4 regions of the Erwinia billingiae Eb661 genome follow, and region 1 is predicted to be linked to each of the others. Evidence: predicted binding sites of a transcription regulator. Region 1 holds the regulator's gene; each other region holds the start of a gene.

Evidence for each region. Region 1 encodes LexA, which represses DNA repair genes until DNA is damaged. Its sites were predicted from a motif close to TNCTGTATGTACATACAGNA; they were not measured.
Region 2: a site for LexA is predicted at 2,002-2,021, ahead of umuD (translesion error-prone DNA polymerase V autoproteolytic subunit). Genes of this name have one in related genera too.
Region 3: a site for LexA is predicted at 1,949-1,968, ahead of dinB (DNA polymerase IV). Genes of this name have one in related genera too.
Region 4: a site for LexA is predicted at 5,395-5,414, ahead of mutH (DNA mismatch repair endonuclease MutH). Genes of this name have one in related genera too.

Annotation. Positions count from the first base shown of each region.
Region 1 covers NC_014306.1:366,704-374,234, forward strand. Annotated here, with positions in the region: gene ubiA (4-hydroxybenzoate octaprenyltransferase) at 1-194, shown strand, start outside; gene plsB (glycerol-3-phosphate 1-O-acyltransferase PlsB) at 255-2,678, opposite strand; gene EBC_RS03060 (diacylglycerol kinase) at 2,807-3,166, shown strand; gene lexA (transcriptional repressor LexA) at 3,283-3,891, shown strand; gene dinF (MATE family efflux transporter DinF) at 4,011-5,333, shown strand; gene EBC_RS03075 (CsbD family protein) at 5,574-5,783, shown strand; gene zur (zinc uptake transcriptional repressor Zur) at 5,911-6,426, opposite strand; gene EBC_RS03085 (conjugal transfer protein TraF) at 6,903-7,531, shown strand, end outside.
Region 2 covers NC_014306.1:2,859,333-2,866,863, reverse strand. Annotated here, with positions in the region: gene EBC_RS14480 (TetR/AcrR family transcriptional regulator) at 1-471, opposite strand, end outside; gene EBC_RS14475 (D-2-hydroxyacid dehydrogenase family protein) at 599-1,555, shown strand; gene umuD (translesion error-prone DNA polymerase V autoproteolytic subunit) at 1,566-1,985, opposite strand; gene EBC_RS14465 (HD-GYP domain-containing protein) at 2,243-3,424, shown strand; gene otsB (trehalose-phosphatase) at 3,748-4,557, shown strand; gene otsA (alpha,alpha-trehalose-phosphate synthase) at 4,532-5,962, shown strand; gene flhD (flagellar transcriptional regulator FlhD) at 6,901-7,254, shown strand; gene flhC (flagellar transcriptional regulator FlhC) at 7,254-7,531, shown strand, end outside.
Region 3 covers NC_014306.1:1,044,159-1,051,689, reverse strand. Annotated here, with positions in the region: gene pepD (beta-Ala-His dipeptidase) at 1-800, shown strand, start outside; gene dinB (DNA polymerase IV) at 879-1,934, opposite strand; gene dpaA (peptidoglycan meso-diaminopimelic acid protein amidase) at 2,176-2,916, shown strand; gene EBC_RS06080 (class II glutamine amidotransferase) at 2,887-3,654, opposite strand; gene lpcA (D-sedoheptulose 7-phosphate isomerase) at 3,698-4,276, opposite strand; gene fadE (acyl-CoA dehydrogenase FadE) at 4,492-6,960, shown strand; gene mtnK (S-methyl-5-thioribose kinase) at 7,053-7,531, opposite strand, start outside.
Region 4 covers NC_014306.1:3,991,141-3,998,671, forward strand. Annotated here, with positions in the region: gene EBC_RS19650 (prepilin-type N-terminal cleavage/methylation domain-containing protein) at 1-72, opposite strand, end outside; gene thyA (thymidylate synthase) at 359-1,153, opposite strand; gene lgt (prolipoprotein diacylglyceryl transferase) at 1,150-2,031, opposite strand; gene ptsP (phosphoenolpyruvate--protein phosphotransferase) at 2,175-4,421, opposite strand; gene rppH (RNA pyrophosphohydrolase) at 4,434-4,961, opposite strand; gene mutH (DNA mismatch repair endonuclease MutH) at 5,649-6,335, shown strand; gene EBC_RS19680 (TerC family protein) at 6,439-7,149, shown strand; gene EBC_RS19685 (YgdI/YgdR family lipoprotein) at 7,328-7,531, shown strand, end outside.

The DNA of each region.
Region 1 (7,531 bases):
GGCGGATGCAGCTGGGCGGCGCATTCTACTGGTCCATTCTGGTGGCTGGCGCGCTGTTTGTGCATCAGCAGAAGCTGATCTCAGCCCGCGAACGCGATCCCTGTTTCCAGGCTTTCCTGAACAACAACTACGTTGGTTTGGTGTTGTTCCTGGGGATTGCCCTCAGCACGGCGCCATTCTCTGGCTGGCTCTGAGTGATGCCAATAAAAAAGGGTCGATGATTGCTCATCGACCCTTTTTTTATGCCCTGACGCTTACTCGTGCGGTCCCGCACTTTCAATCGTCATTCGCACTTCCTGAGTGATCAGGTCAGCCAGCATCTGATAGACCCTGTGCGTCTGTTCTACCTGCGCATCGCCGGTATCACTGATATAGCCTTCATCACGCAGGGTCAGCACCAGTGAAGAGAACACCGCTTTGTCGAAGAACTCCGGCGAGTTGATACCGTGCAGTACCGACAGGCGCTGAGCCATGGTGCGGCTCTCTTTTTCCAGCGTACCGCGGTTGATCGACGGATTCGCGCTGAGGATAGAGAAGGTGATGGCATAACGCTGCAGCGTTTCACGCACACCCGCCGCCAGCAGTTGCAGCGTTGGGAAGCGTGCCGGGCTCAGACGCAGCGTCTGGTCATCGGCCGTCAGCAGACCCTGACGCGCCATCTCGCTCACCAGGGAATCCAGCACGGCAGGCAGATCTTCTTTATTCCAGTGCAGGAACAGCTCGCTCTTCAGCATCGGGTAAATCACGCTGATCTGACGCAGCAGCTCGGCCCGGCTCAGTTCGCGGTAATGCGACAGGATCACCGCAATCAGCGACGGCATCACCAGCATATGGTGAACGTTGTTGCGATAGTAGGTCATCAGCACGGCCTGCTCGCGCGGCAGTACGATGATTTCGCCGATATTATCCTGCTCAATATCGAACTTGTTCATGCTTAACGCATGGTTCAGCAGTGCTTCTGGCGTCATATCCGGCACGGTCGAGTCCGGCGAATACGGCACGTTACGCAGCAACTGAACGTAGCACGCCAACTGCTCGGTCAACTGTTCACGGGTCAGCGAGCGCTGGCGCGATGCGAGCAGGGCGGTAACGCACAGGTTCATGGCATTGGCCGCACCGGCGTTGTTGATACGCACCATCACGCGCTGCGCGATGTCATTCACCGCAGGCGTCAGCCAGGCTGGACGCTGGGCTTCAATGGGGTCGATGGCATCACGCCACTCCGGCACATGCTTGTTCAGGTAGGTCACCAGCGGCAGCGGCTCCCCGAAGTTCACATACCCCTGGCCGAGGTTACGCAGCTTGCGCAGTCCGCGCACCATCTGCATAAACCCTTCTTTCTCTTTCGTCGCACCACGTAACTCTTTGGCGTAGGTTCCCACTTCCATCACGTGCTCATAACCGATATAGATCGGCACCAGTGTGATAGGGCGGTTACCGCCGCGCAGCATCGCCTGAATAGTCATCGACAGCGTGCCGGTTTTCGGGTCAAGCAGACGACCGGTACGGGAACGACCGCCTTCGACAAAGTATTCTACCGAGTAACCACGGGTGAACAGCTCGCCAAGATATTCTCGGAATACCGTTGAGTAGAGCTTGTTACCCTTGAAGGTACGGCGGATAAAGAATGCGCCCAGACGGCGGAAAATCGGGCCCGCTGGCCAGAAGTTCAGGTTGATACCGGCGGCAATGTGCGGTGGCACCAGACCCTGGTGATACAGCACATAAGAGAGCAGCAGGTAGTCCATATGACTACGGTGGCAGGGCACGTAGACGATCTCGTGGCCGTCTTGCGCCAGCTGACGCACGCGCTCGCCGCCGTTGACGTTGATGCCCTGATACAGCTTGCTCCACGTCCAGCCCATGATGCGGTCCGTCAGACGGATGGCTTCATAAGAGAAGTCGGCGGCGATCTCTTCCATCAGCTCAACGGCGTTCTGCTGGGCTTTTTCATGGGAGATTTTCTTGCTGCGCGCTTCGTCTTCCACCGCTTTAGCGATGGCTTTGGACTGCAGCAGTTTATTGAACAGGTCCTGACGCACCGGCAAACGCGGGCCAATGGCCGCCAGGCGTTGACGGGCAAAGTGCATGCGTGCCACGCGCGCCAGCTTCTGCGCAATGATTTTGTCGGTGCCGTGTTCCGTTGCCATACGGCGCAGGGAAACCATCGGTGAGAAGCGGACAAAGCTGTCGCGGCCTAACCACAGCACGGCAAAGAATTTTTGAATGCCATTCAACACGCGCAGATGAGGCTGATCGTCGCCCTGCACTTCACGGCCTGGTGCACGGCCAAACATCACGGATACCGGCACCATCTGCACGTCCAGCAGCGGGTTGCTGCGGTGCAAATCGAGGTATTCGTGGAACAGTTTTACCGATTCAACGTTAGGCACGAAATAGGGGAATACGCGTGGGCCGTCATGGATAAACACATGACGTGGCAAAACCGTACCGTCGATTTCCAGCGGATCTAAAGGATCGGGCAGATCCTGTTTACGGCATTGCTCACGCAACGCCAGCAGATCGGCCTTTGAATCATAAGGCAGCACATACATAATAGGGCGCGATGTATCCAGCGCCAGCTCGGAAACCGGCTCGGCGGGAATCGCTTTACTTTTTACCAGGAATTTTACTGGTAAATTCAATAAGTTATAATATAAGTTACGCCAACCTGACATAGATACCATGAAGCCTCTTGTTAGCAAAGCGCCGCAAGCATACCAGAAAGCGCCAGTGAGATCTGTGGTGTTGCAAAATGTGCGCCACCCAGACATTGACGTTAAACATCTCAAAGGGTTCCCTGATTATGGCAAATAACGTCACCGGATTGACTCGTATCATTAATGCCGCCGGTTATTCCTGGAAAGGAATACGCGCCGCCTGGCAAAACGAAGCGGCTTTTCGCCAGGAAGCGGTGGCCGGCATTGTCGCGGTGATTGTGGCGTGCTGGCTGGATGTGGACGCCGTCACGCGGGTGTTGCTGATAGGGTCCGTGATGTTGGTGATCATTGTTGAAATCCTTAACAGCGCGCTGGAAGCGGTGGTCGACCGCATTGGCAGCGAGATGCATCCTTTATCGGGTCGCGCCAAAGATATGGGCTCCGCTGCCGTGTTGCTGACGATACTACTCGCTGTTTTCGTCTGGGTAATGCTGCTAATTCCCTGATTGCGGCGCGCTTTCCATAATCTGACAAACTGCTGTTTTTTCCACATCTTTAGGTTTTCAACGCACAAATACCTGTATATACTCACAGCTGACTGTATAAACAACCAGGGGGCGGGATGAAAGCACTAACTGCAAGGCAGCAGCAGGTTTATGACCTGATACGCGACCACATTAACCAGACCGGCATGCCACCGACGCGGGCAGAAATCGCTGCACAGCTCGGTTTCCGTTCCCCGAATGCGGCTGAAGAGCATCTCAAAGCGCTGGCACGTAAAGGCGTGATCGAGATTGTTTCCGGCGCGTCTCGCGGTATCCGTCTGATGATGGAAGAAGAGGAAGGGTTGCCGCTGATTGGCCGTGTCGCCGCAGGTGAACCTTTGCTGGCGGAAGAGCACATTGAAGGCCACTACAAGGTGGATCCTGAACTGTTCAAGCCGGGCGCCGACTTCCTGCTGCGTGTTAGCGGCATGTCGATGAAAGATATCGGGATTATGGACGGCGATCTGTTGGCTGTGCATAAGACTCAGGATGTGCGTAACGGCCAGGTCGTGGTTGCGCGCATTGACGACGAGGTGACGGTAAAGCGCCTCAAGAAGCAGGGCAATATCGTGCATCTGCTGCCTGAAAACGGCGAATTCCAACCGATCGTGGTCGATCTGCGCTTGCAGACCCTGTCGATTGAAGGTCTGGCCGTCGGCGTAATCCGCAACGGCAACTGGCTGTAAACGCCTGACCTTAACGCGCTGCTTTTGCGGCGCGTTTCTCTTTTGGTAAGCTGTATGCCTTATTGACTGGCATATACAGCTTCCGTGATGCTTTTAAGCCAGTCGCACAGTGGATGACCATGCGATTATTTTCTCCCTCAGATAACCAACTCTGGCGGCTGGCGCTGCCAATGATCCTGTCGAATATCTCCGTGCCCTTACTGGGCCTGGTGGATACCGCGGTCATTGGTCACCTTGACAGTCCTTCCTACCTCGGCGGCGTTGCCGTGGGCACTACCGCGACCAGCTTCCTGTTTATGCTGCTGCTGTTCCTGCGGATGAGCACCACCGGATTAACCGCGCAGGCCTTTGGTGCGGGTGATAAACCGGCGCTGGCCCGCGCACTGATGCAGCCGCTACTGATTGCCCTGGCGGCTGGCCTGCTGTTTATTCTGCTGAAATCCCCGCTTAACCACCTGGCGCTCTCTGTCGTGGGTGGCGATCCTGCCGTGCTGCATCAGGCCGCCCTGTTTATGAATATCCGCTGGTTAAGTGCACCTGCGACGCTGGCCAACCTGGTATTACTGGGCTGGCTGCTGGGCGTACAGTATGCCCGTGCGCCGGTGATCCTGCTGGTTGTCGGAAACCTGGTCAACATCGTGCTGGATCTGTGGTTCGTGATGGGGCTGGGCTGGGGCGTGCAGGGTGCGGCGGCGGCCACGGCGATTGCAGAATACGTCACGCTGGCGATTGGGCTGGTTATGGTCTGGCGGGTGCTGAAGCTGCGGGGCATTTCGCTGCCGATGCTGAAAACCGCCTGGCAGGGCAATTTCGGCCGGCTGCTGCGGCTGAATCGGGACATTATGTTGCGATCTTTACTGCTGCAACTGTGCTTTGTTTCCTTGACGATATTGGGTGCGCGGCTGGGCAGTGAGGTCGTCGCCGTCAACGCCGTATTGTTGATGTTCCTGACCTTTACCGCTTACGCGCTGGACGGCTTTGCCTATGCGGTAGAAGCCTGCTCCGGCGAAGCTTATGGGGCAAAGGACGCAAAAAGGTTGCTGCTGATTTGGCACGCGGCCTGTCGCCAGGCAGGACTGGTGGCACTGGCCTTTTCAATTCTCTATGGCCTTGCCGGCACGCATATTGTTGCCTTACTGACCTCAATCCCCGAACTGCAGCAGCAGGCTGACACCTATCTGTTCTGGCAGATTGTCCTGCCGGTCTGCGGTGTCTGGTGTTATCTGCTGGATGGCATGTTTATTGGTGCCACGCGCGCCAGTGAAATGCGCAACGGCATGCTGATTGCGGCACTGGGCTACGGCGCGACGCTGTTCACCGTGCCGTCGTTAGGCAACCATGGTCTGTGGCTGGCCGTTACCGTGTTCCTGCTGCTGCGTGGGTTGACGTTGTGGCTCATCTGGCGCAGGCACTGGCGCAACAACAGCTGGTTTGCGGGCTGAAATAATTCGTTACACCCACCTGCCGCTTCGTTATCTGCTGATCTCCCTGCCTTTTTTCACTTTTCGTTGTCACTTTTAGCTAAAAATGTGGCTTTATCTTTCGCCATTACGGGCAAACTCGCCATCATCTACTACAATTATCTGTACGTTAAGCAGTTAAGCAGCGTTTTATGTTGCTGCTGTGTGGTCTGCAAAGACGAAATCCCTAAAGCTGTGAACCTAAGGTTGAGGAGTTATAAGATGAACAAAGACGAAGCCAGCGGTAACTGGAAACAGTTGAAAGGTAAATTTAAAGAAAAATGGGGCAAGCTGACTGATGACGATCTGACCGTCGTCGAAGGTAAACGCGATCAGCTTGTAGGCAAGATTCAGGAACGCTACGGATATGGCAAAGAGCAAGCAGAGAAGGAACTCGGTGAGTGGGAAACCCACAATAACCACCGTTTCTGATTTGCAGCAAAATCTCTGACAAGATTTAGTTTCAGGACGATGCTCCTACCCCGGCACAAGGACAGTGCCACTTAATCCCCCAGCACTATCCCTTCTTTAACCTAAGAAATTACCCTGCGATGACGCTCTACTTGCCACGCTTCTTGCTGGCGACAGTATGATCGTGCTGGCATGCATCCTGATGCGTGCAGGCTTCCACTTCGACACAACCCCGGCACAACCCATGAGCTTCGATAACACTATTAGCCAGTGCGAATCCCGAGGTCAGGGCCAGCATTTTCAAAATGTTTTCCACCCCTTCAGCCTGTTGCTCTGCAACTGACCCGCAGCGATCGCAAATCAGCATCGCAGAAGTGTGAGAAGGCTGTTCAAAATGATGGCAGACCACGTAGCTGTTGGTGGACTCAACGCGGTGCACAAATCCCTGTTCAAGCAGAAAATCCAGCGCGCGATAAACCGTTGGCGGCTTCGCCTGAGGCTCGCTTGCCCGCAGCAGATCCAGCAGGTCATAGGCGCTGATCGCCCCATGGTGCTGGCTCATCAGCCGCAATACTTCCATACGCTGAGGCGTCAGTCTGACGTTGCGTTGCTGGCACAAGGCTTCAGCCTGCGACAGGATTTTTTCAGGACTGCTTACGTTCATAACTTTCCCCTCAGGTCAGATCAGTTTGTTATGTTATCACGTCCACCGAAAATCGCCGAATCCCGCCTTAACGCGTCAATCCGCCGGCTGTTACCGTTTAACAGACTGAAAAAACTCTTAAAATGACTGGTATTTCCCTCAAGAGAAAACAGTTAGCGATACTGATTGGTTTAAGAGTTTCAAACCGTGCCATAAAATTTCTATAAAACTCTATTAATGTAATTTGCAGGCTGTAATGTTACTGACTACCTTTTTACTGGGTGTTACAGCGATCCTGGCCTTAAATGACGGGATCAAAATGCTTATTGATTAGCCTGATAACAGATAAACAAACAGCCAATGAGCAGATAAGCCCCACCATTGTTACTTACTTCACAGCAATGAAATGTTGCCTTTGTGTCCATTATTCAGGCAGCAGAAATCTTCACGCCTGAACGGGCGTTTTTCCTCTTTTGTCACGGTGGGTTCTAGGTAAAATGGCGAAATTAATCCGTAAGTTGAACAGTTTTTCCCGTCCTGCAGTTTTTCCCATAGTGTTTCTGGCCCCCCTTAGCGCGTTAGCCGCTGGCAACTATTACGATGCCCGTAATGACGCCATGGGTGGGACGGGTGTGGCGTCCTCTACTTACGGCACGGCGGTGCTGGCTAACCCCGCGTTGATGACCAAAGCAAAACCGGATGACACGGTCAGCGTGATCCTTCCGGCTGCCGGTTTGCAGGTGACGGATAAAAACAATCTGGTGGATAAAGTTGATGACCTGACTGACAGCGTCGATCGCTATCAGGACATTGCCAACAACATCACCAGCTTTGCCGATTACCCAAAAGTGCAGGCGGCGGCCGGAGACCTGGCCAGTCAACTGCGGGGGATCAAGGGGAATCAGGCCCACGGCACGGCGGGCGCGGCGTTTGCGGTAACCATTCCCAATGAAACGCTGCCATTTGCTTTCGTAACCAAGGCCTACGGTACCGCGCACGTTACGGCTGATGTCACCCAAAGCGATATTGATTATCTTCAGGGCGTCGCCGATGGCACCGTGTTCCCACTGCCAGGCGATCAGAGCAAGCTGACGTCGGCTGGCCTCGGGCGTGGTGCGATTGTTTA
Region 2 (7,531 bases), 2.5 Mb from region 1:
CTGCTGTCCCTGGGATAACAGTGAGGTCAGCAGGCTTTTATTATGCATCACCGCCTGACGCACCAGCGCTGACAACGCCTCGTCCAGTACCTGCAATTCCGTGGCGCTGCCGACCACCAGGCAGCCACGTCTTCCTTCAACATCCTGAGCCGATTCCAGATAGAAGCGCAGTAGCTCAGCCAGTTTCTCGCGGCCGGTGGTGAACAGTGCCAGACGCTCGCGCAGCGCGCCGTTACGCAATGAGGTGTAACGCTCAAAGACCTGCAGGAAGAGCGTACGTTTATCCTTAAACGCCTTATAGATGCTGCCTGCGGTCAGGTTCATCGCCTCGCCCAAATCCGCAATCGAGGCGGCGTGGAAGCCTTTTTCCCGGAACACCAGCATGGCGTTATCCAGCGCCAGGTCGGTATCAAATTCTCGTGGGCGGCCGCGCTCTTTGCTGTGCTGCGGCAGAAGGGATGCGTTGTTCATAATAATCCAATAAGGGAACGATTGTTTCCAAAATGCCAGAAAGCGGGATAACTGGCAAGAGAGTTCTCGCTCAGCAGCCCATCGCGCATTATTCTGATATTCACCTCGTCAGTCTCAGGAGAAGCTCGTGGTTATACCTATTGCGATACCGGATGATTACCCGCGGGCAACCGCTCAGCTTGATTTCCTGCACGATAATCCGGCCTTCCAGTGCCGCGCGCTGGGCGACCTGGCGCACGATCCGCATGCCAGCGAGGTGCTGGCGACGGCTCAGGCGCTGATTTTGATCCGCGAGCGAACGCAGATTGATGCGGCGTTTCTGCGGCGAACTCCGCAACTTAAAGCGATCAGCCAGACGGGCAAAGTGGCGCGTAATATCGATCTGGTGGCCTGCCAGCGGGCTGGCGTGGCGGTGGTGGAAGGAAGCGGCTCGCCGGTGGCGCCGGCAGAACTGACCTGGCTGCTGATCATGGCTTCTCGCCGTAAGCTGGTGTCCTCGGTGAATGCTATGGCCGCCGGACGCTGGCAAACGGAGATCGGCAGGGCGGTTAACCGGCAAACCATCGGCATTCTTGGCTACGGCAAAATTGGCAAGCTGATTGCCGGTTATGCCCGTGCTTTCAATATGCAGGTGCAGGTATGGGGCAGCGAACGCGCCCGCGAGGAAGCGCGGCGCGATGGTCACAGCGTGCCTACCGATCGCACCGCCTTGTTTGCCACCAGCGATATCCTCTCTGTCCACCTGCGACTGGTCGAGGCCACCGCAGCCAGCATCACCCAGGCCGATCTGCTGGCGATGAAACCGGATGCGCTGTTTGTGAATACCAGCCGGGCCGAGCTGGTCGCGCCGGGCGCGCTACTGCATGCCCTGGGTCAGGGACGTCCGGGCTTTGCCGCGCTGGATGTCTACGAGCAGGAGCCGGTGTACGATCCGGCCTCGCCGCTGTTGCAGATGCCGAACGTGCTCTGTACGCCGCACCTCGGTTACGTCGAGCAGGCCAGCTACGAGGCCTATTTCCGCGTGGCGTTCGACAACCTCACCCGTTTTTTTGCCGGCGATCGGTCACAGGTGATCAACCCCTGAGTTCACTCTCTCAGCGCGCCGCATAAATAATAAAGGTCACCACGCCGAACACGCTCAGCCCGGCTTCGTCGTCGATATCGATGGCGGCGTAGCTGGGATTCATCGGCAGCAGCTTCACCGAAGGGGTCAGCTGCAATTTCTTCAGGGTGAATTCGCCATCAATGGCGGCAATCACCCGATCGCCATGCTGTGGCTTTAACGAGCTGTCTACTACCAGCATATCGCCGTCGTTAATATTGCCCTCGATCATCGAATTTCCCGCCGCGCGGATAAAGTAGGTCGCGCTGGGATGGCTGACCAGCAGTTCATTCAGGTCTATCCGCGATTCCACGTAATCGGCCGCTGGCGAGGGAAACCCGCAGGCGACCCGTTCAACGAACAACGGGATGGTGAGAGGACGCGGAGAAACAACAAGTTGGTGCATGTGCATAATGATGACTCAATGTTACTGTGTTTATATACAGTATTATCAATCCGCGCTGGCAATCAACCGCTGAATCTGCGGAAAAACCTACGCGCTTGTTCTGCTGAGGAATTTAGTTTCTGCCTGAAAAAACGGGGCGGAATTGCGGCCTGCGTAAATGTAAAAATTAAGTAAAAGATGCGGTCCCTCGCCGCATTCACTGAAGCTTTTTCAGGCAAGGCCGATACCTGTGCTGAATGGAGGAACTGGCAAAGAGGCACAGGATGATCAGGCGAATTCAGGTACAGGCGCTGCGCGTTGGGATGTATGTGCATAAGCTGGAGGTTTTCTGGCTCAAGCATCCGCTCGTCCACAACGACATGCTGCTGACCACCGATCTGCAGATCCAGGTGATTGCAGAAAACGGCATTAAAGAAGTCTGGATCGATCTGTCTAAAGGGCGGGCGCCGGACGAAACAGAAACAGAGATTGAAGAAGACCAGGCGGACGTGCCGCGTGGTCCCATCAGCATGCATCAAGAAGTTGAGCAGGCGCAGGCGATTTGCCTGAATGCCAAAGGGCAGGTAATGGATATGTTCAGCGATGCCCGGCTGGGACGTACCATTGACACTGTCAGCACGCTGCCGCTGGTGGATGAAATCGGCGGATCGATCAGCCGGCATCCTGCCGCGCTGCTGAGCGTGGTGCGGCTGAAAACCCATGATGATTACACCTATCTGCATTCGGTCGCCGTCTGCGCGCTGATGGTGTCGCTGGCCAGGCAGCTGCAGCTGGAAGAAGAGCAGGTGCGGCGGGCGGGAACCGCCGGGCTGCTGCATGACGTGGGAAAAGCCGGGATCTCGCTGGACATCCTTAACAAGCCCGGCAAGCTGACCGACGCCGAGTTCGACATCATGAAACAGCATCCGGTGATTGGCGAAGCGCTGCTGCGAAAAAGCGGCGGCGGCGAAGATCTGCTGGACGTGGCGTTACACCACCATGAAAAATTCGATGGCCGTGGCTATCCGCATGGCCTGGCCGGTGAAAAAATCTCGCTGCTGGCGCGGATGGCGGCGGTCTGCGACGTCTATGATGCGGTGACCTCTAACCGGCCTTATAAGGCAGGCTGGAATCCGGCCAGCGCCATGCACCAAATGGCCAGCTGGGAAGGGCACTTCGACCGCAAGGTGTTTTTCGCCTTTGTGAAGGCGGTGGGCATCTATCCGGTGGGCTCCACCGTGCGTCTCGCCTCAGGACGCATTGCGGTGGTCGCCGAGCCGGGCGGAGGCTCACTGCTGCAACCCAAAGTCTGCGTTTTTTATTCACTGGTCACCAACCAGAGGCTGTCACCGGAGATCGTCGACCTCGCCGATCGCTTCTGCTGGGACAGCATCACCGGCCCGGAAGAGTCCACGAACTGGCACGGCATCAATGTTGACGCGCTGTGGATGAAGCCGGTAGCCTGAAGGTCGAGTAAAGGCGGATCGTTCCGCCTGAACAATTACCCGTTTCACTCACAGTTTTTCCGAGTCATTCCCGCTAAACATTTCGCCTTTCTCCTATGTCTTTTTCCCCAGTAATTTGGCAGGCTGGATGCATCGATCCGGGCTCAAAGCCGCGTATTGTCTGGCAGAGTCGGGATCAGCGTCTATACTGAATGCTGATATTGCTGCGTTTTCCTCGTGCGTTGTGGGTGATCAGATACGCCATCTGACCCTCCCCCGTGAGTTGGGCCGTAACACAGCCTGATGAACGTATCGCCGTAACACACTCAATCAGGAGGAATACTTTGAACACCCAGAATGAATCCGCGCCCCCGTTATCCGCCAGCGGCCGGTATGCTTTTTTCTTCGATGTCGATGGTACTCTGGCTGCCATTCAGTCCCGTCCGGATGAAGTGTTTATCCCCGGAGAAGTGATTTCTCACCTGGACCGCCTCAGCCGCCTGACCGATGGCGCGCTGGCACTGGTTTCGGGCCGGCCGATGTCTGAGCTGGACGCGTTAGTCGCACCCTTACACCTCCCACTGGCTGGCGTTCACGGTGCTGAACGACGCGACGGCCAGGACAACATTGAACGCCTGTCCCTGCCGGATGACGTCGCCCGTTCGCTCTCTGCTTTACTGGGCGACGCGATGGCAAAAATGCCGGATACCCAACTTGAAACCAAAGGAATGGCCTTCGCGCTGCACTACCGGCGTGCGGAACACTATCAGCAGGACGTGCTGGCGCTGGCCGAGGCGATGGTCGAACGTTTCCCGGTGCTGGCTCTGCAACCGGGCAAATGTGTGGTTGAGCTGAAACCGAAAGGCGTCAGTAAAGGGGCTGCGATTGACGCGATCATGCAGCAGGCCCCGTTCGCCGGCAGAACGCCTGTGTTCATCGGCGACGATGTGACAGATGAAGCCGGATTTAAGGTTATCAATGCTATGGACGGCATCGCCATTAAAGTGGGCGAGGGACCAACGGAGGCCGGCTACCGGTTACCGGACGTCGCTGCGGTTTACCACTGGCTTGAACAAACACTATTACAACTAGATCAAGACGAAACAACGTCGGTAAGGAGTCAAGGTTATGAGTCGCTTAGTAGTCGTATCTAACCGCATCGCTGTACCTGATGGGACCAAGGCCAGCGCAGGCGGTCTGACTGTCGGGATCGTGGATGCCCTGAAAACCACCGGTGGACTGTGGTTTGGCTGGAACGGCGAAATCAATGAAATCGGTGAAGATGACGAAGATATGGACCTGTTCGAACAGGACAACGTCACCTACGCCTCTTTCGGGCTGAATCAAAACGATTACGACCTGTATTATCTGCAGTTCTCCAATGCCGTGCTGTGGCCCGCTTTCCACTACCGGCTTGACCTGGTTAACTTCCAGCGTGAAGCCTGGGAGGGTTACTGCAACGTCAACACGCTGCTGGCTAACCGCCTGCTGCCGTTGCTGAAGCCGGATGATGTGCTGTGGATCCACGATTATCACCTGCTGCCATTTGCGGCCGCGCTGCGTAAGCTGGGCGTGAATAACCGCATCGGATTCTTCCTGCATATTCCGTTCCCAACGCCGGAAATCTTCAATGCCCTGCCGCCGCACAATGAGCTGCTGGAAATGATGTGTGATTACGATCTGCTGGGCTTCCAGACAGAGAGTGACCGCACGGCGTTCCTTGAATGTCTGTCGCTGATGACGCAGTTGCAGACTGACGGCAAGCAACATCGCGCCTTTGGCAACACCTTCGCCACTGAGGTCTACCCGATCGGCATCGAGCCAGACAGCATTAAAGAGATGGCGGAAGGGCCATTGCCGCCGAAGATGGCTGCAATGAAAAAAGATCTGGGCGATGCGAAAAACATCATTGCCTGTGAGCGTCTGGATTATTCCAAAGGGCTGCCTGAGCGTTTCCTCGCTTATGAAGCGCTGCTGGAGAACTATCCTGAGCATCACGGCAAGATCCGCTATTCGCAGATTGCCCCGACCTCGCGCGGTGACGTGCAGGCCTATCAGGACATCCGCCATCAGCTGGAAACGGAAGCCGGGCGCATCAACGGCAAATACGGCACGCTGGGCTGGACGCCGCTGTATTACCTTAATCAGCACTTCGATCGCCGTCTGCTGATGAAAATCTTCCGCCTGACCGATATTGGTCTGGTGACGCCGCTGCGCGATGGCATGAACCTGGTGGCGAAAGAATATGTCGCCGCACAGGACCCGAACGATCCGGGTGTGCTGGTGCTGTCTCGCTTTGCCGGTGCCGCCAACGAGCTCACCTCCGCACTGATTGTGAACCCTTACGATCGTGATGAAGTGGCCGCTGCGTTGAACCAGGCGGCGACCATGCCGTTGAACGAGCGTATCTCTCGTTATAACGACATGATGGCCGTGCTGCGCCGCAACGATATCAGTAACTGGCGTAAAACCTATCTGAAGGATTTGCAGGCTGTAAAGCTGCGCACACCGGAGCAGGGGGAGGCCAATAAGGTCGCCACCTTTCCGCGACTAGCATAATCTGTGCCAGTAACCAAAAGGGCGATCTCAGATCGCCCTTTTTTTCGACCAAAATCAGCACCATAAATGAGACAGGGGTCTAAGTTTTCCTCAAAAAAGAGCCATTTATAAGAAAAATAACGAAAATTGACCCTTTTCACTAAAGAATGTCTGCAGAGTGCCGATACTTACCCTGATAGCTCACAATTCCGCTAAAACATTCATATCACTAATGTAACTGCCGATTACATCCCTTTACACGCCCTAAACACAAGCCGGATAAGGCTTACGAAACGCTATCGCTTACTGATAGAAACCTGCGCTATGTCACATTTCAGTCATCATACACATCCCTGACAGTCACCTTTCGTGACTATTTTGTGATCGCTACTTACCTCGCATATCCAGCATTAAATTCTGATTATTTTTGTCAACATAGATAGTTGAGCTGATATTGATCTAAATCACGCACCCGTTCCGTTTAATACTCGTAACCAGAATCGTTTTCATTTGGAAATGTTCCAAACATGTTAAAAACTGACAAAAAGGGGGTAAATTGATTAGTTAGTGAACTAATCAACAGTATCGCTGAAGGGTTATTTTAGTTAAATTACCCCAAAAGTGTGATCTGCGTCACACTTTATCTAAAATTTGGCCTGGCCCTCGTTGTATGTCGAAATCAGAGGGGATAGAGTTGCCTTGTTTTCGGAATAGTCCTAAAAGGTAGTAAGAAAAGTCTGACTCTAAGGTCAGACAAAGCGGACGGAAAACAGGGAAGCAGTACTGGCAAAATGAGTTAATGACTACTTTCTGGACAGGCGCTATTTGGCACCTTACAGCTTCGCAAACGTTTGGCTTCTGCCACTAAATTATTTGCCAACTTAGATCTACAAATCAGCAACAAGGTAGCGGCGTAATCCGCAAACGTTTAAGTAGTGTCAGTCAGGATGGAAAAAAAAATGGGTACATCAGAATTACTCAAACATATTTACGACATCAACTTGTCTTATTTATTGCTTGCACAACGCCTCATTAACCAGGAAAAAGCCTCTGCGATGTTTCGTCTCGGTATCGATGAAGCGATGGCAGATACACTTTCTCAATTAACTCTGCCTGAAATGGTGAAGTTAGCTGAAACGAATCAGCTTGTTTGTCAGTTTCGTTTTAACGACCACAATACAATTACTCGCTTAACGCAGGAATCACGCGTGGACGATTTACAGCAAATCCACACCGGTATTCTGTTATCCAGCCGTTTATTACGCACCGTGTCGGGTAAAAGCGACGAGTTGCCTAAAAAGAGAGCGAGCTAATGAGTGAAAAAAGTATTGTCCAGGAAGCGCGCGATATTCAATTAGCGATGGAGTTGATCTCGCTGGGCGCGCGTCTGCAGATGTTAGAAAGCGAAACGCAGCTGAGTCGTGGCCGTTTAATTAAATTATATAAAGAACTGCGCGGTAGCCCACCGCCGAAAGGCATGCTGCCGTTCTCAACCGATTGGTTTATGACCTGGGAACAGAACATTCACTCTTCTATGTTCTGTAACGCCTGGCAGTTCCTTCTCAAAAGCGGGTTGAGCAAGGGTGTGGA
Region 3 (7,531 bases), 680 kb from region 1:
ACGTCGGTCTGGGTAACGCTAACAAACTGCTGTCCCGCTTCCTGTTCGCGCACGCTAAGGCGCTGGATCTGCGTCTGGTGGACTTCACCGGCGGCACGCTACGCAACGCCATCCCGCGTGAAGCGGTGGCCACGCTGGCCGTTCCGGCAGACAACGTCGACGCGCTGAAAAGCCTGGCACTGAGCTACCTGGAAACGCTTAAGTCCGAGCTGAGCCTGAAAGAGAAGAACATCAACATCGTGGTTGAGAACGTGGCGGCTGGCGACCAGGCGCTGACGGCGGCAAGCCGCGATACCTTTATTGCCCTGATGAACAGCACGCCAAACGGCGTGATCCGTAATTCAGACGTGATGAAAGGCGTGGTCGAAACCTCGCTGAACCTTGGCGTGGTGTCGTTGAAAGACGATGAAGCGAAGATCAACTGCCTGATCCGTTCGCTGATCGACAGCGGTAAAGACTACGTGGTGGAAATGCTGACCGCGTTGGGCGAGCTGGCGGGCGCGAAAACCGTGGCCAAAGGCAATTACCCTGGCTGGCAGCCGGACGCGTCCTCGCCGGTGATGGCGCTGGTTGGTGAGACCTATAAAAAGCTGTTTGGCAAAACGCCGAACATCCAGGTGATCCACGCGGGTCTGGAATGTGGTCTGTTTAAGAAGCCGTATCCGGACATGGATATGGTGTCTATCGGACCGACCATTACCGGCCCACACTCACCGGATGAGCAAGTGCATATCGAAAGCGTTGGCCTGTACTGGAAACTGCTGACCGCGCTGCTGAAGGCGATCCCGGCCAAGTCATAAGCCGGCTGACGGGCGGAAGAGATTCCGCCCGTTTTCTTTCATCCCCCGGCAACCTCTGTCGATCACAACTCCGCCGTCTTACAGCCCCAGCAATAACTGCCTTTCCAGCTGCGGATTCAGCAGCGTAACGTGCAATCCGACCAGCCTGACGCCTCTTCCGCCGCGCCGCTCTTCCCAGGTTTTGCGCGCCACCTCGATCAAATCCGCCTTATTCAGCATCGGCCAGATGTGCTCCTGAGTGGTTTGCTGGAAATCCGAGAACTTCAGCTTCACGCCCTGACGCGCAATCTGCCGGTCGGGTTTGATTTTGATCAGCCGACGCTCCAGCTCGTCATACAGGAAATCGATGATCTCCAGGCAGGCTTCCCAGCTGTGAATATCTTCCGACAGCGTGCGTTCCACGCCGAGTGATTTGCGTAAGCGTTCGGTCACCACTTCCCGCTCGTCGATGCCGTTACTGCGTTCCCAGATCACCCGGCCAAACTTGCCAAAGCGTTTTAACAGCGCGGAGAGATCGGTGCTCTGCACGTCGGCGCAAGTTTGCAGCCCCATTTCCTCCAGCTTTTTGGCGGTGACTTTACCGACGCCGGGAATTTTCGCCAGCGGCAGCGTCAGCAGAAACTGCGGTAGCGAGTCGGGCGTAATCACATATTGCCCGTCAGGCTTGTTTAAATCGGAGGCGATTTTGGCGGCGAACTTGATCGGCGCAATGCCGGCGGAAGCGGTGAGATTGAGTTCGCGGGCGATGGTCTGGCGGATGTCGCGCGCCATCAGCGTGGCAGAGCCGTGACAGTGCGGGCTGTCGGTGACGTCGAGATAGGCTTCGTCCAGCGACAGCGGTTCAATCAGCGAGGTGTAGCGCGAGAAGATTTCACGAATATGCTGGCTGGCTTCTTTATAGGCTTCGAAGCGGCCAGGGATCACTTTCAGATGCGGGCAGAGCTTCAGCGCCATCGCGGTGGACATGGCGCTGTGCACACCAAACTTCCGCGCCGGGTAGTTGGCCGTGCTGATAACCCCGCGCTTCAGATGGCTGCCGCCAATGGCGATCGGGATATCACGCAGGCTGGGATCGTCGCGCATTTCTACCGCCGCGAAAAAGCAGTCCATATCAACGTGAATGATCTTACGCATATCCCCCCCAGATGCACTGGATAAGTATACAGTTAATCAGCCGGGTTTCAATATGCCGTTCGCCCGGTAAAGCGCAGCGGCATAGGCTTCGGACAATTTTTTCTTTCTCAATTTGTTCACTGGCGACTTGATAAAAAAATAGACAATGCTAATGTGACGCAGCGATAGCGGATTTCTCCGATATTGCAAGTGACACTGCCCTCGGGCATAGCATCCAACCCTCTTTTTCAAGGGAACCAGAATGGGCAAAATCGCACTGCTGTTTGCGATGATTTTTCTGCCAGCCGTCGTCTTCGCCAGCGTACCAACGTCCCCGGTACTTCCGCTCGCGCCGGTAAGCAAAGAGTTAAAGAAACAATTACTCGGCACCCCCGTGTATATCCAGATTTTCAAAGAAGAACGTACGCTGGAACTGTATGGCAAAATCGGTAACGACTACCGCTTGCTGGACAGCTACCGCATCTGTAACTTTTCGGGCGGTTTAGGCCCAAAACGTCGTCAGGGCGATTTTAAAAGTCCGGAAGGATTTTACAGCGTGGGACTTTCCCAGCTGAAGCCTGACAGCCGGTTCTACCGCGCCATTAACGTCGGCTTCCCCAACGAATACGATCGCCAGCAGGGTTATGAAGGGAAATACCTGATGATCCACGGCAGCTGCGTGTCGATTGGCTGCTATGCGATGACCGATGCCAACATTGCCGATATCTATCAGTTTGTTGATGCGGCGCTGCGTAACGGCCAGCCGCGAGTGGAAGTGAGCATTTACCCGTTCCGCATGACCGACAGCAATCTGCAGCGTCATCGCAATTCGGTTTATTACAGCTTCTGGAAACAGCTGCAGCCTGGCTATGCACAATTTGTGCAAAACCGCCTGCCGCCGTCAGTGAGTGTTAATGAAGGTCATTACGTGCTGAACCAGCCAGGTTCCCTGATCAGCGCGCCGGTTTCCGGATCAGCGCTCGCGCTCACCGAGGCAAAATAACGCCCAGTCACCTGGTTCAATCTTGTTCCAGGTTTCATTCCCCGTCAGGGGCTGAGTGGCGATCACCGTGACCACGTCGTTCGGCGTGGTCTGCTTTTGAAAATCAATCTCGACATCCTGATCCAGCAACGTGGCTTTGCCAAACGGTGCCCGTCGGGTGATCCAGAAAAGATTGGTCGAACAAAACGCCATTAAATACCGCCCGTCCGACAGCAGCATATTAAACACGCCCTTCTCACGCAGCTCCGCCGCCAGTTCAGCAATATAACGGAATACCGCCGGCCAGTTCCCGGGCGTACGCGGATAACGGGTGGTCAGCTTATGCAGCAGCCAGCAAAATGCCTGCTCGCTGTCCGTTTCACCGATCGGCCTGAACGGCCCGGTATCCATCCCTTTATAGCCTTTCAGCTGCCCGTTGTGCGCATAGGTCCAGTTGCGGCCCCACAGTTCACGGGTGAACGGATGGGTATTTTCCAGCGACACTTCGCCCCGGTTGGCCTGGCGGATATGCGCCACCACCGAACGGGACTTGATCGGGTATTCCTGCACCAGCCGCGCGATAGGCGAATTAAAGCTGGGCTCGGGATCTTTAAAGGTGCGGCAGCCTTTTCCCTCGTAAAAGGTAATGCCCCAGCCATCTTTGTGCGGACCCGTTCCCCCGCCGCGCTGCACCAGCCCGGTAAAGCTAAAACAGATATCCGTCGGAACATTCGCGCTCATCCCGAGCAATTCGCACATAGAAAATCCTCACGTAGCGGCCAGCCGCAGCTGGCCAGAAAAACTACTCGGCCATCTCTTTTTCAATCAGCAGGATCAGGATGTGGATCACTTTGATGTGGATTTCCTGAATGCGGTCGGCGTAACCAAAGTGCGGTACACGGATTTCCACATCGGCCATGCCGTCCATCTTGCCGCCATCTTTGCCGGTCAGGGTGATCACCTTCATGCCCTGAGCGCGAGCGGCTTCAACCGCTTTGATCACGTTGGCGGAGTTGCCGGAGGTGGAGATTCCGAACAGCACATCACCGGATTTACCGACCGCTTCAAGGTAACGCGAGAAGACGAAATCATAGCCAAAATCGTTGCTGACGCAGGACAGGTGGCTGACATCAGAGATAGCAATGGCCGGATAGCCTGGACGGTTCTCACGGTAGCGCCCGGTCAGCTCTTCAGCGAAGTGCATGGCGTCACAATGGGAGCCGCCGTTGCCGCAGGAAAGCACTTTGCCACCGGCTTTGAAGGCGTCTGCCAGCAGCACCGCAGCGCGCTGGATAGCGTGAATATTGGCATCGTCACTGAGGAATTTATTGAGCGTTTCCGCTGCTTCGTTGAGCTCGGCGCGAATGATGTCCTGATACATAGGGAAAGTCCTTTAGAGGTGAGGTCGCCATCAGTTTACCAAGTTGGGAGAGGGGCGAAAAGCGCCCTGCACCTCAAGCTTGGGCTTTGACTTTTGGTGCGGCCGGTTTGTGAGCCAGGTTGTAATTATTATGTAAACAGATTGCTAACGCACAGCTTCTCCATTAAACCTGTATTCAACAGGTCAGACCTCTTACAACTTACGGAGCGTTAGTTATGATGGTTCTCAGTATCGTGGCCACGATCGTGTTGATCGGCGCACTCTTTTATCACCGCGTTAACCTGCTGCTGAGCAGTGCGATCATGCTCGCCTGGACAGCTGCGTGGTCATTCGCGCATCTCTGGACGCCGTGGCTGTTGATCCCGCTGGCGATTATTCTGCTGCCGTTCAACCTTTTGCCACTGCGTCGGGCGATGTTCTCTAAATCCATGCTGCGCACCTTCCAGAAGGTGATGCCACCGATGTCGCGCACCGAAAAAGAAGCGATTGAGGCCGGCACCACCTGGTGGGAAGGCGATCTTTTCCGCGGGACGCCGGACTGGCAGAAACTGCACAACTACCCGCAGCCACGGCTGAGCGAAGAGGAACAGGCGTTCCTCGAAGGCCCGGTTGAGGAAGCCTGCCGGATGGCCAATGATTTCCAGATCACCCATGAAATGGCCGATCTGCCGCCGGAGCTGTGGGCCTATCTGAAAGAGCACCGCTTCTTTGCGATGATCATTAAGAAAGAGTACGGCGGGCTGGCCTTCTCGGCTTACGCTCAGGCGCGGGTGTTGCAGAAACTGGCTGGCGTCTCCGGGATCCTGGCGATCACCGTTGGCGTGCCGAACTCACTCGGCCCCGGCGAACTGTTGCAGCATTACGGCACCGATGAGCAAAAAGATCATTATCTGCCGCGCCTGGCGCGCGGTGACGAAATCCCGTGCTTTGCCCTGACCAGCCCGGAAGCGGGTTCGGATGCAGGTGCTATTCCGGATACGGGCGTGGTGTGCATGGGCAACTGGCAGGGTCAGCAGGTGCTGGGCATGCGCTTAACCTGGAATAAACGCTACATCACTCTCGCGCCGGTCGCTACCGTGCTGGGCCTGGCCTTTAAGCTGTCGGATCCTGAGCATCTGCTGGGTCAGACCGAAGAGCTGGGCATCACCTGTGCGCTGATCCCAACCGATACCGCCGGCGTGGAAATCGGTACCCGCCACTTCCCGCTTAACGTGCCGTTCCAGAACGGGCCGACGCGCGGTAACGATATCTTTGTGCCGATTGATTACATCATTGGCGGGCCAAAAATGGCCGGTCAGGGCTGGCGGATGCTGGTGGAATGTCTGTCCGTAGGACGCGGCATCACCCTGCCATCCAACTCCACCGGCAGCCTGAAAAGTATTGCGCTGGCGATTGGCGCCTATGCGCATATCCGTCGTCAGTTCCGCCTGCCAATCGGCAAGATGGAAGGGATTGAAGAGCCATTAGCGCGCATTGCCGGCAATGCCTACGTGATGGATGCCGCCGCCACGCTGATCACCTCCGGCATTATGCTCGGTGAAAAACCGGCGGTGCTGTCCGCCATCGTCAAATATCACTGTACCCACCGTGGGCAGCGCGCCATTGTCGATGCGATGGATATCGCCGGCGGTAAGGGCATTATGTTAGGTAAAAGCAACTTCCTGGCGCGGGCTTATCAGGGCGCGCCGATTGCCATTACCGTCGAAGGGGCCAACATCCTTACCCGCAGCATGATCATCTTTGGTCAGGGCGCGATCCGTTGTCATCCTTATGTGCTGGAAGAGATGGCCGCCGCACAAAGCAACGACGTGGTGAAGTTTGATAAAGCCCTGTTCAGCCATGTTGGTCACGTGGGCAGCAACCAGATGCGCAGCCTGTGGCTGGGTCTGACCGGCGGACGCACCAGCGTCTCGCCAACCCGCGATGCCACGCGCCGTTACTATCAGCATCTGAATCGCCTGAGCGCCAATATGGCCCTGCTGTCGGACATTTCGATGTCGGTGCTGGGCGGCAGCCTGAAACGTCGCGAGCGCATTTCGGCCCGTCTGGGCGATGTGTTAAGCCAGCTGTACCTGGCCTCGGCGGCGTTGAAGCGTTATGAAGATGAAGGCCGTAACGAAGCCGATCTGCCGCTGGTGCATTGGGGCGTTCAGGATGCGTTGAATCAGGCGGAAATCGCCATTGACGATCTGCTGCGTAACTTCCCTAATCGTCTGGTGGCGGGTGTGTTACGCCTGACCGTGTTCCCGCTGGGCCGTCACTGCCGTGCGCCTTCAGACCGTCTGGATCATCAGCTGGCGCGTATTCTGCAAATTCCATCAGCCACCCGCACCCGTCTGGGCCGTGGCATGTACCTGAAGCCGACCGAGCATAACCCTGCCGGTCAGCTTGAAGAGGCGCTGGCCGATGTGATGGCCGCCGAAACCATCCACGATCGCCTGTGTAAACAGCAGAAGAAACACCTGCCGTTTACCCGTCTGGATGAGCTGGCGAAGCAAGGCTTGCAGGAGAAATGGCTGAGCGAGGAGGAAGCGAGCGTGCTGATCCGTGCGGAAGCCAGCCGTCTGCGCTCCATCAACGTTGATGAGTTTGAACCTGAAGCGTTGGCGACCCAGCCGGTAAAAAAGGCGCTGCCGGTGGTGCAGGCTGAGCCACAGCAACCGCGCAAAACCGAAGCGGCCTGACCGCTAACATAATAAAAAAGGCCGGAAACTTTCCGGCCTTTTTTGATCCTGTCATTCTGTGGATATCATGACGACAGGGGGAATCCTCTGGCTCAGCCGTTCTGACGCACGCGGGCAATCAGCGCATCGCTGTCGGCGATATGATCGGCCGCCAGGATCAGTGTCCGGCCCAGCGTGATGCACTGGCGAACGCACTCAACGCGCATGGTGTCGTCTTTGATGGTTTTAATGTCGGCGATCTGCGAAATGCCCACGGTACGGCGGATCATTTCCACGCCACAGAAGCCCAGCGTATCCCGCCAGATTTTCTGCAAAAACGCCGCCGCATAGCCCGGATAAGCCAGCGCGCGATCGGTGGTTTTTTCCGCCGCCAGCGCGAGGAATCCTTCGGCAAAACTTTTCCACGCGGCACTGACGTCACGCAGACGCTTTTCGCGCACGTCTGCCGCTTCACGCGGTGCCAGCAGCCCCGGCAAGGCGCAGTAGTTCAACAACAGGTTGCCGAGCGCGCTGCCGACATCAAAGCCAATCGGACCGTAATAACCAAACTCCGCATCAATGACTTTCAGGC
Region 4 (7,531 bases), 1.5 Mb from region 1:
CATGGCACCGAGCGTCAGGATACTGGCAATCACCATGACGATTAACAGCTCGGCTAAGGTAAATCCGCTCATCGTTTTCATCGCTGTATTGTGCTTTTTACCCCACATCAATCCAGCGGCAATCCGGCAAAGCACGCGGCGTTTTCCAACAAGAATTTGGCGTTGCAGCATAAGGACAAAGTATTTGCGGGGGCTCTCGTAAAATGATTTGCTGGACGGCGAAGCGAATACAACAGGGATTGCCTGGCTCCAACGGCTATCCTCTGCTCGAAGACCGTTTTGCCTGTTTTCCTGTGGCTTAAACCTGAGGAGAGAATAAAAGGAAGGACAGGAGCGGAGGGTTCCGCTCCTGCTTAACTCAGATAGCGACCGGCGCCTTGATAGGCGGATGCGGGTCGTAGCCTTCAATCTCGAAATCTTCAAAACGGTAATCAAACAGCGAAGCAGGCTTGCGCTTAATCACCAGTTTTGGCAACGGACGAGGTTCACGCGTCAGCTGCAGATGGGTCTGCTCGAGGTGGTTGCTGTAAAGGTGCGTGTCGCCGCCGGTCCAGACAAAATCCCCGACCTCCAGGTCACACTGCTGCGCAACCATATGCACCAGCAACGCATAGCTGGCGATATTGAACGGCAGGCCAAGGAAGATATCGCAGGAGCGTTGATACAGCTGGCAGGAGAGCTTGCCATTCGCCACATAGAACTGGAAGAACGCATGGCAAGGTGCCAGCGCCATCTTATCCAGCTCGCCGACGTTCCAGGCTGACACGATGATGCGGCGGGAATCCGGGTCGCTTTTTAACTGTTGCAACACGTTGGTCAGCTGATCGATCTCACGACCGTCGGCTGCGCCCCAGCTACGCCACTGTTTGCCATACACCGGGCCCAGGTCGCCGTTTTCATCGGCCCATTCGTCCCAGATGGTGACTTTGTTCTCTTGCAGATAAGCGGTGTTGGTATCCCCATTGAGGAACCACAGCAGCTCATGCACGATTGAACGCAAATGACATTTCTTGGTGGTGACCAGCGGGAAACCATCCTGCAGATTGAAGCGCATCTGATGGCCAAAAATCGACAGCGTGCCGGTTCCGGTACGGTCATCCTTCGGCGTGCCCTCTTCCAGCACTTTTCGCATTAAATCCAGATACTGTTTCATTTTGCCCCACGTACTTGCTGCGCGCCCTGACGGCGGTAGGCCCAGACCATCATGATCACGCCGGCCAGAATCATCGGAATAGACAGGATCTGCCCCATGCTGATGGCGTTATCGAACAGGCCCAGCTGCGCATCCGGCTGGCGGAAGAACTCAACGATGATCCGGAACGCGCCGTAACCGATCAGGAACAGGCCGGAGACCGCGCCCATCGGACGGTTTTTACGGATAAAGACGTTAAGAATGATAAACAGCACCACGCCTTCCAGCAGCAGCTCGTAAACCTGCGAAGGGTGACGCGGCAGCACGCCGTAGGTCGCCAGCAGTGACTGCCATTCCGGGTGAGTGGCTGCCAGCGCAACGTCTTCGCTGCGCGAGCCTGGGAACAGCATTGCCCACGGCAAGTCCGGTGCCACACGGCCCCACAGCTCACCGTTGATAAAGTTGCCTAAGCGCCCGGCACCCAGACCAAACGGGATCAGAGGCGCAATAAAATCAGCCACCTGGAAGAAGTTACGTTTGGTGCGACGCGCGAACCACAGCATCACGCAGATCACGCCGATCAGGCCGCCGTGGAATGACATGCCGCCATCCCAGACTTTGAACAGGTACAGCGGATTGTCGAGGAACAACGGCATGTTGTAGAACAACACGTAGCCGATACGCCCACCGAGGAACACGCCGAGGAAGCCTGCATACAGCAGGTTTTCAACTTCTTCTTTTTTCCAGCCACTGCCAGGCTTGTTGGCGCGACGCACGGCCAGCCACATGGCAAATACAAAGCCAACAAGGTACATCAAACCGTACCAGTGCAGGGAAATTGGCCCGATGGAGAATATTATCGGGTCAAATTGAGGGAAAGCCAGATAGCCGTTATTCATCTTTCACCATTGTTAAAGTCTGTCCTGACCTGCAGGCGACGGAATAAGTAAACCAGTGCGCGCGGGGCGCTGCATTAAGGCGCGCATAATAGCACAGCCCGAATTGTTGCGATCTCGCGGAACTGTAAACTTTGTTAAGAGATTCAGCGCCCGCCGCGGATCAGCCCGCCAAGGCCACGTCGCTCCATAAAGGCGGCAACCAGGTGGCGGACGTCGCTGGCCAGCATCGCGTCAAGCGCGCGGTTGGCCAGCGCGTGGGCTTCTTCGTAATCAATGTGTTGCAGCAGGTATTTTACCCTCGCCACGTTACGGCCGTTCATGCTCAGGTGGTGATAACCCAGGCCAATCAGCACCGCCACGCAGATCGGATCACCCGCCATCTCGCCGCACAGGCAGAGCTCAACGCCCGCCTTTTCGGCTTCCAGCGCAATGGTTTTCAAACCGCGCAGCACCGCCGGATGCAGGCTGTCGTACAGATTGGCGACCCGCGTATTGTTGCGGTCGACCGCCAGTAAGTACTGGGTAAGATCGTTGGTGCCGACCGACACAAAATCGACGCGGCCGGTCAGATGCCCGATCATAAAGATCATCGATGGCACTTCGATCATTACCCCGATGCGCGGTTTCGGGATGGTGTAACCCAGCATCTCTTCGACTTCGCGCCCGGCACGATCGATCAGCCGTTTGGCTTCATCAATTTCATCGATGCTGGTGATCATCGGCAGCAGAATGCTGAGGTTATCGCTGGCGACGTTGGCGCGCAGCATGGCGCGAACCTGCACGAGGAAAATTTCCGGCTGATCCAGCGTCAGGCGAATGCCGCGCCAGCCGAGGCACGGGTTTTCCTCACTGATCGGCATATACGGCAGCTGTTTATCTGCGCCGATATCCAGGGTGCGCAGCGTCACCGGCTTGTCGAGGAACAGCTGCAGCATGCCCTGATACTGCGCGACCTGCTCCTCTTCTGAAGGGAAGCCGTTTTGCAGCATAAAAGGAATTTCAGTGCGGTACAGACCGACACCATCCACCCAGCTTCCCAGCGCTTTTTCATGTTCAGCGCTCAGACCGGCATTCAGCATCACCTTCACCGGCTGACCGCTTTTCAGCGTGGCGGGCTGTTCAACGACATTTTCGGCCAGCTTGCTGAGTTCATTTTCTTCGCTGATCAGCTTCTGGTATTCCTGTACCAGTACCGGTTCAGGATCCACCAGCAGCTCACCGCGATAGCCGTCAACGATCAGCAGCCTGCCATTCATCAACTCGGGCTGAATATCCGCGCCCATCACCGTTGGAATGCCCATCGCGCGCACCATAATGGCGGCGTGTGAGTTGGCGGCACCGTCCCTGACCACCACACCCGCTAAACGGTCGTGCGGCAGCTCGGCCAGCGTGGTGGCGGTGAGTTCATCGGCCACCAGCACAAACTTTTCTGGCCAGGTACTGGTGCTCTGCACGCTGTCATCGAGGTGGAACAGTAGGCGCTGTCCCAGCACCCGCAGATCGCCCGAACGCTCACGCAGATAGCTGTCCTGCAGGCTGGCAAACTGTGCAGCAAACTTCTCAATGACTTTTTTAACGGCCCACTCAGCCACTGAACCGGCGTCAATCTCCGCATAGAGATCTTTCTTCAGCCGGTTGTCGCTGAGTAAGTGGGAATAGAGGTCGAAGATTGCCGCGCTTTCTTTGTGCACGCTGGCGGTAAAGCGTTTGCTGTAGCGACGGAATTCGCTGGAGGCTTCATCCATCGCCAGAGAGAGGCGCTCACGTTCGCGGTGCGTATCCAGCGTGGACGCGGCAAACACCAGGTCCAGCGAAGGCTGCGTGGTGTCCACCCACCCTTCCGCCACCGCCACGCCTGGGGATGCGGCCAGCGCACGAATGCGGGTCTGGCGGTACTGACCAAACAGGGCGTTGAGCTGTGACTGCGACAGAATGGTCGCCATCTGCGTGGCCAGCGTGACGAGGAAAGACTCTTCGCTCTCGTCAAACTGACGGTGTTCGCGCTGCTGAACCACCAAAACGCCTAACAGCTGGCGTCGGCTGATGATCGGCACGCCGAGGAACGAGCGGAAACGCTCTTCTTTTACGGAAGGAACATATTTGAAGCTGGGATGACTTTGCGCGTCAGCCAGGTTGATTGGCTCAGCCAGCCGGCCCACCAGCCCGACGATCCCTTCGTCAAAGGCCAGTGCGACGGTACGACCACGCGGCTTTTTTAAGCCACGGGTCGCCATCAGGTAATAGCAGCGGCGGTCGTGATCGGCCAGATACACCGAACAGACTTCGGTATCCATTGCCAGGCAGATCTCATTGACCAGGATATCAAGCGCCTCGGTTAACCGGGGCGCACCTGCCACTTTTTCAACTATTTCGCGCAGCTGTGTGAGCATAATCTACGTGGCTTAACCTCTCTTCCGTCGATAAGCGGGCATATTTCGCTGTACGGTCGTCTCCTGCAGTGGCATGACCACGCTGGCGAACTCTTTCATCACGCGGCGATAAACGTCGCGTTTAAACGAGACCACCTGACGAACCGGATACCAGAAACTGACCCAACGCCAGCCGTCAAATTCCGGCGTGCTGCTGGTCTGCATATTGATATCTGCGTCATTGCACATTAACTGCAAAAGAAACCATTTTTGTTTCTGGCCGATACAAACCGGCTTTGTGTCCCAACGCACCAAACGTTTTGGCAACTTGTAGCGTAACCAGTTTCGGGTAGAGGCAAGGATGCGCACATCTTTGCGGTGCAAACCGACTTCCTCGAACAGTTCCCGGTACATCGCCTGCTCCGCAGTTTCACCCGCATTGATCCCACCCTGGGGAAACTGCCAGGAGTGCTGGCCAAAACGTCTGGCCCACAACACTTGTCCCTGCCTGTTACAAATTACGATACCAACATTCGGGCGGTAGCCATCATCATCGATCACTGGACTACCTCAAACTAAAACTCGGATGTTCTGATTGTTTCATACTCCTTACAGGTGGTAAACCACTGCTTTACGCCCTCAGCACGTGGCTGACGCGGGATAACTCACAGTTTTGCACCAAGTTATAAACAGAGACCGGCCAGAAAGCGCGATCTTATTCACGTTTTCTGTGGATAGCTTTGTGCAGAACTCCCTTAACGGTTGGGGAAAACTTTTTGACGCCCAATCGGCTCCCGATTTTACCGGCTGATTAACTGATTCTAAAACCTCGGAATTATCCTGATTTCCACCGAAAAATGCCTCACGTCATCCTGCTGTCACAGAGGGATATTCAGTGACTGGTGAAAGATCGAACACCCGCGTTTTTATCCACAGGATATGCCGCTCACTTAAGCATAAATCGTGCAAAAAGTGGCAAAACAGCCACAGTCAAGGCTGTAAATCGAAACAGTGTTCGCGTAAAAGACGAGTTATCCCATTTTTCTGTGGATAACAGGGGGGGTGATCCTGTTCATTGTCGGTGACAAGTCGGGCATAACCTTTTGCCCTTCCCTTTTTTACCGGGGATGGCGGGGTAAAAAATCATGATTTATCATGCTATTATTCCTGTTTTGCACAATCCGCTTTGCCTTAATTTTCCCTGTGCAAAAGAGTGGTGATTTTTTGAACGGCAACAGAGAGTTATCCATGAGTTCTGAATTTATTCCGCTAACGCCGCCAGAAAACGAAACCGTGCTGCTGGATCGTGCCCAACAGCTGGCAGGCTTTACGCTGGGTGAACTGGCGGCAAGAGCCGGTCTGAAGATCCCGCAGGATCTGCGTCGGGATAAAGGCTGGGTCGGAATGTTACTGGAACGCTACCTGGGAGCCAGTGCCGGCAGCAAGCCCGAGCAGGATTTTGCCGAGATTGGTGTGGAGTTGAAAACCATCCCGATAGACGCGCTGGGTCGCCCACTGGAAACCACCTTCGTCTGCGTCGCGCCACTGACCGGCAACAGCGGCGTCACCTGGCAGACCAGCCATGTGCGGCACAAACTGGCCAGAGTTTTATGGGTTCCCGTTGAGGGTGACCGGGCGATCCCGCTGGCTGAGCGTCGGGTGGGTGCGCCGCTGTTGTGGAGTGCCAGTGAGGAAGAGGAAGCGCTGTTGCAGCGCGACTGGGAAGAGCTGATGGATATGATTGTGTTAGGGCAGGTCGAAAAGATCACCGCCCGCCACGGTGAAGTGCTGCAAATCCGCCCCAAAGCCGCCAACAGCAAAGCGCTGACCGAAGGGATTGGCACTAACGGCCAGCCGATTATGACCTTACCGCGCGGTTTTTATCTGAAGAAAAGCTTCACCGGTCCCCTGCTGGCCCGCCATTTTTTATTGTAATCCGACGGGCTGACCGCCCCAGATAAAAGGAAAGCAGGATAGCGGCGCGACCACGGGTTGCGTATACTCCTCGTTTACTTTTCGTTTAGGAAGCAAAGTTAGCATGTTTGATTGGATTGCAGATCCCAATGCCTGGCTGGCCCTGGGCACGCTGACGATTCTGGAGATCGTCCTCGGTATCGATAATATTATTTTCCTCTCCCTGGTAGTCGCCAAACTCCCTAAACATCAACAGAATACCGCTCGCCGTGTAGGTTTAGCCGGTGCGATGTTAATGCGTCTGGGTCTGTTAGCGTCCATTGCCTGGGTGATCCGCCTGACCACGCCGCTGTTTACCCTGATGGATCACAGCTTCTCCGCCCGCGATTTGATCCTGCTGTTCGGTGGCCTGTTCCTGCTGTGGAAATCCAGCGCGGAGATCCACGAAACCATTGAAGGCGGCGATGCCGAGCATAAAACCAATGTGCACTCGTTTGTCGGTGCCATCGTGCAGATTATGCTGCTGGATATTATTTTCAGCCTCGACTCGGTGATCACCGCCGTCGGCCTGTCGGATCATCTGATTATTATGATGGCCGCCGTGGTGATTGCGGTGGGTGTGATGATGTTCGCTGCTAAAACCATTGGCGACTTCGTTGACCGTCATCCTTCGGTGAAAATGTTGGCGCTGGCTTTCCTTATTTTAGTCGGCTTTACGCTGATACTGGAAAGCTTCAATGTGCATGTTCCTAAAGGCTATATCTATTTCGCCATGTTCTTCTCAATGGCCGTGGAATGCCTGAACCTGATGCGCTCTAAAAAGAACCTCGCCTGATCCTTTACTGGCCGGTCACGCCGGCCAGTACCTCGCTCTGTAGTATCATCTTACGATTAATGTCAATGGCCCGACGTGCTCGCAGCACATTTTCGGACATCTACTACTGCGTCTGTTGCCAAAATGCGTTATTAATGGACGTACCAGTATTCAGTAGCGGGCCTTAAGGGAGCGAAGTATGAAGTATATGTTTGGCGCAGCAGCGCTTATGTTGGCCGTGCTGGTCAGCGGGTGTAGCAGCGATTACGTGATGGCGACTAAGGAAGGCAACATGATCATGACCCAGGGCAAACCTGAGATTGATAAAGAGACCGGCCTGGTGAAATATACCGACCGCTCTGGCCATGAGTTACAAATCAACGGTGATGATGTTTCCTCCATC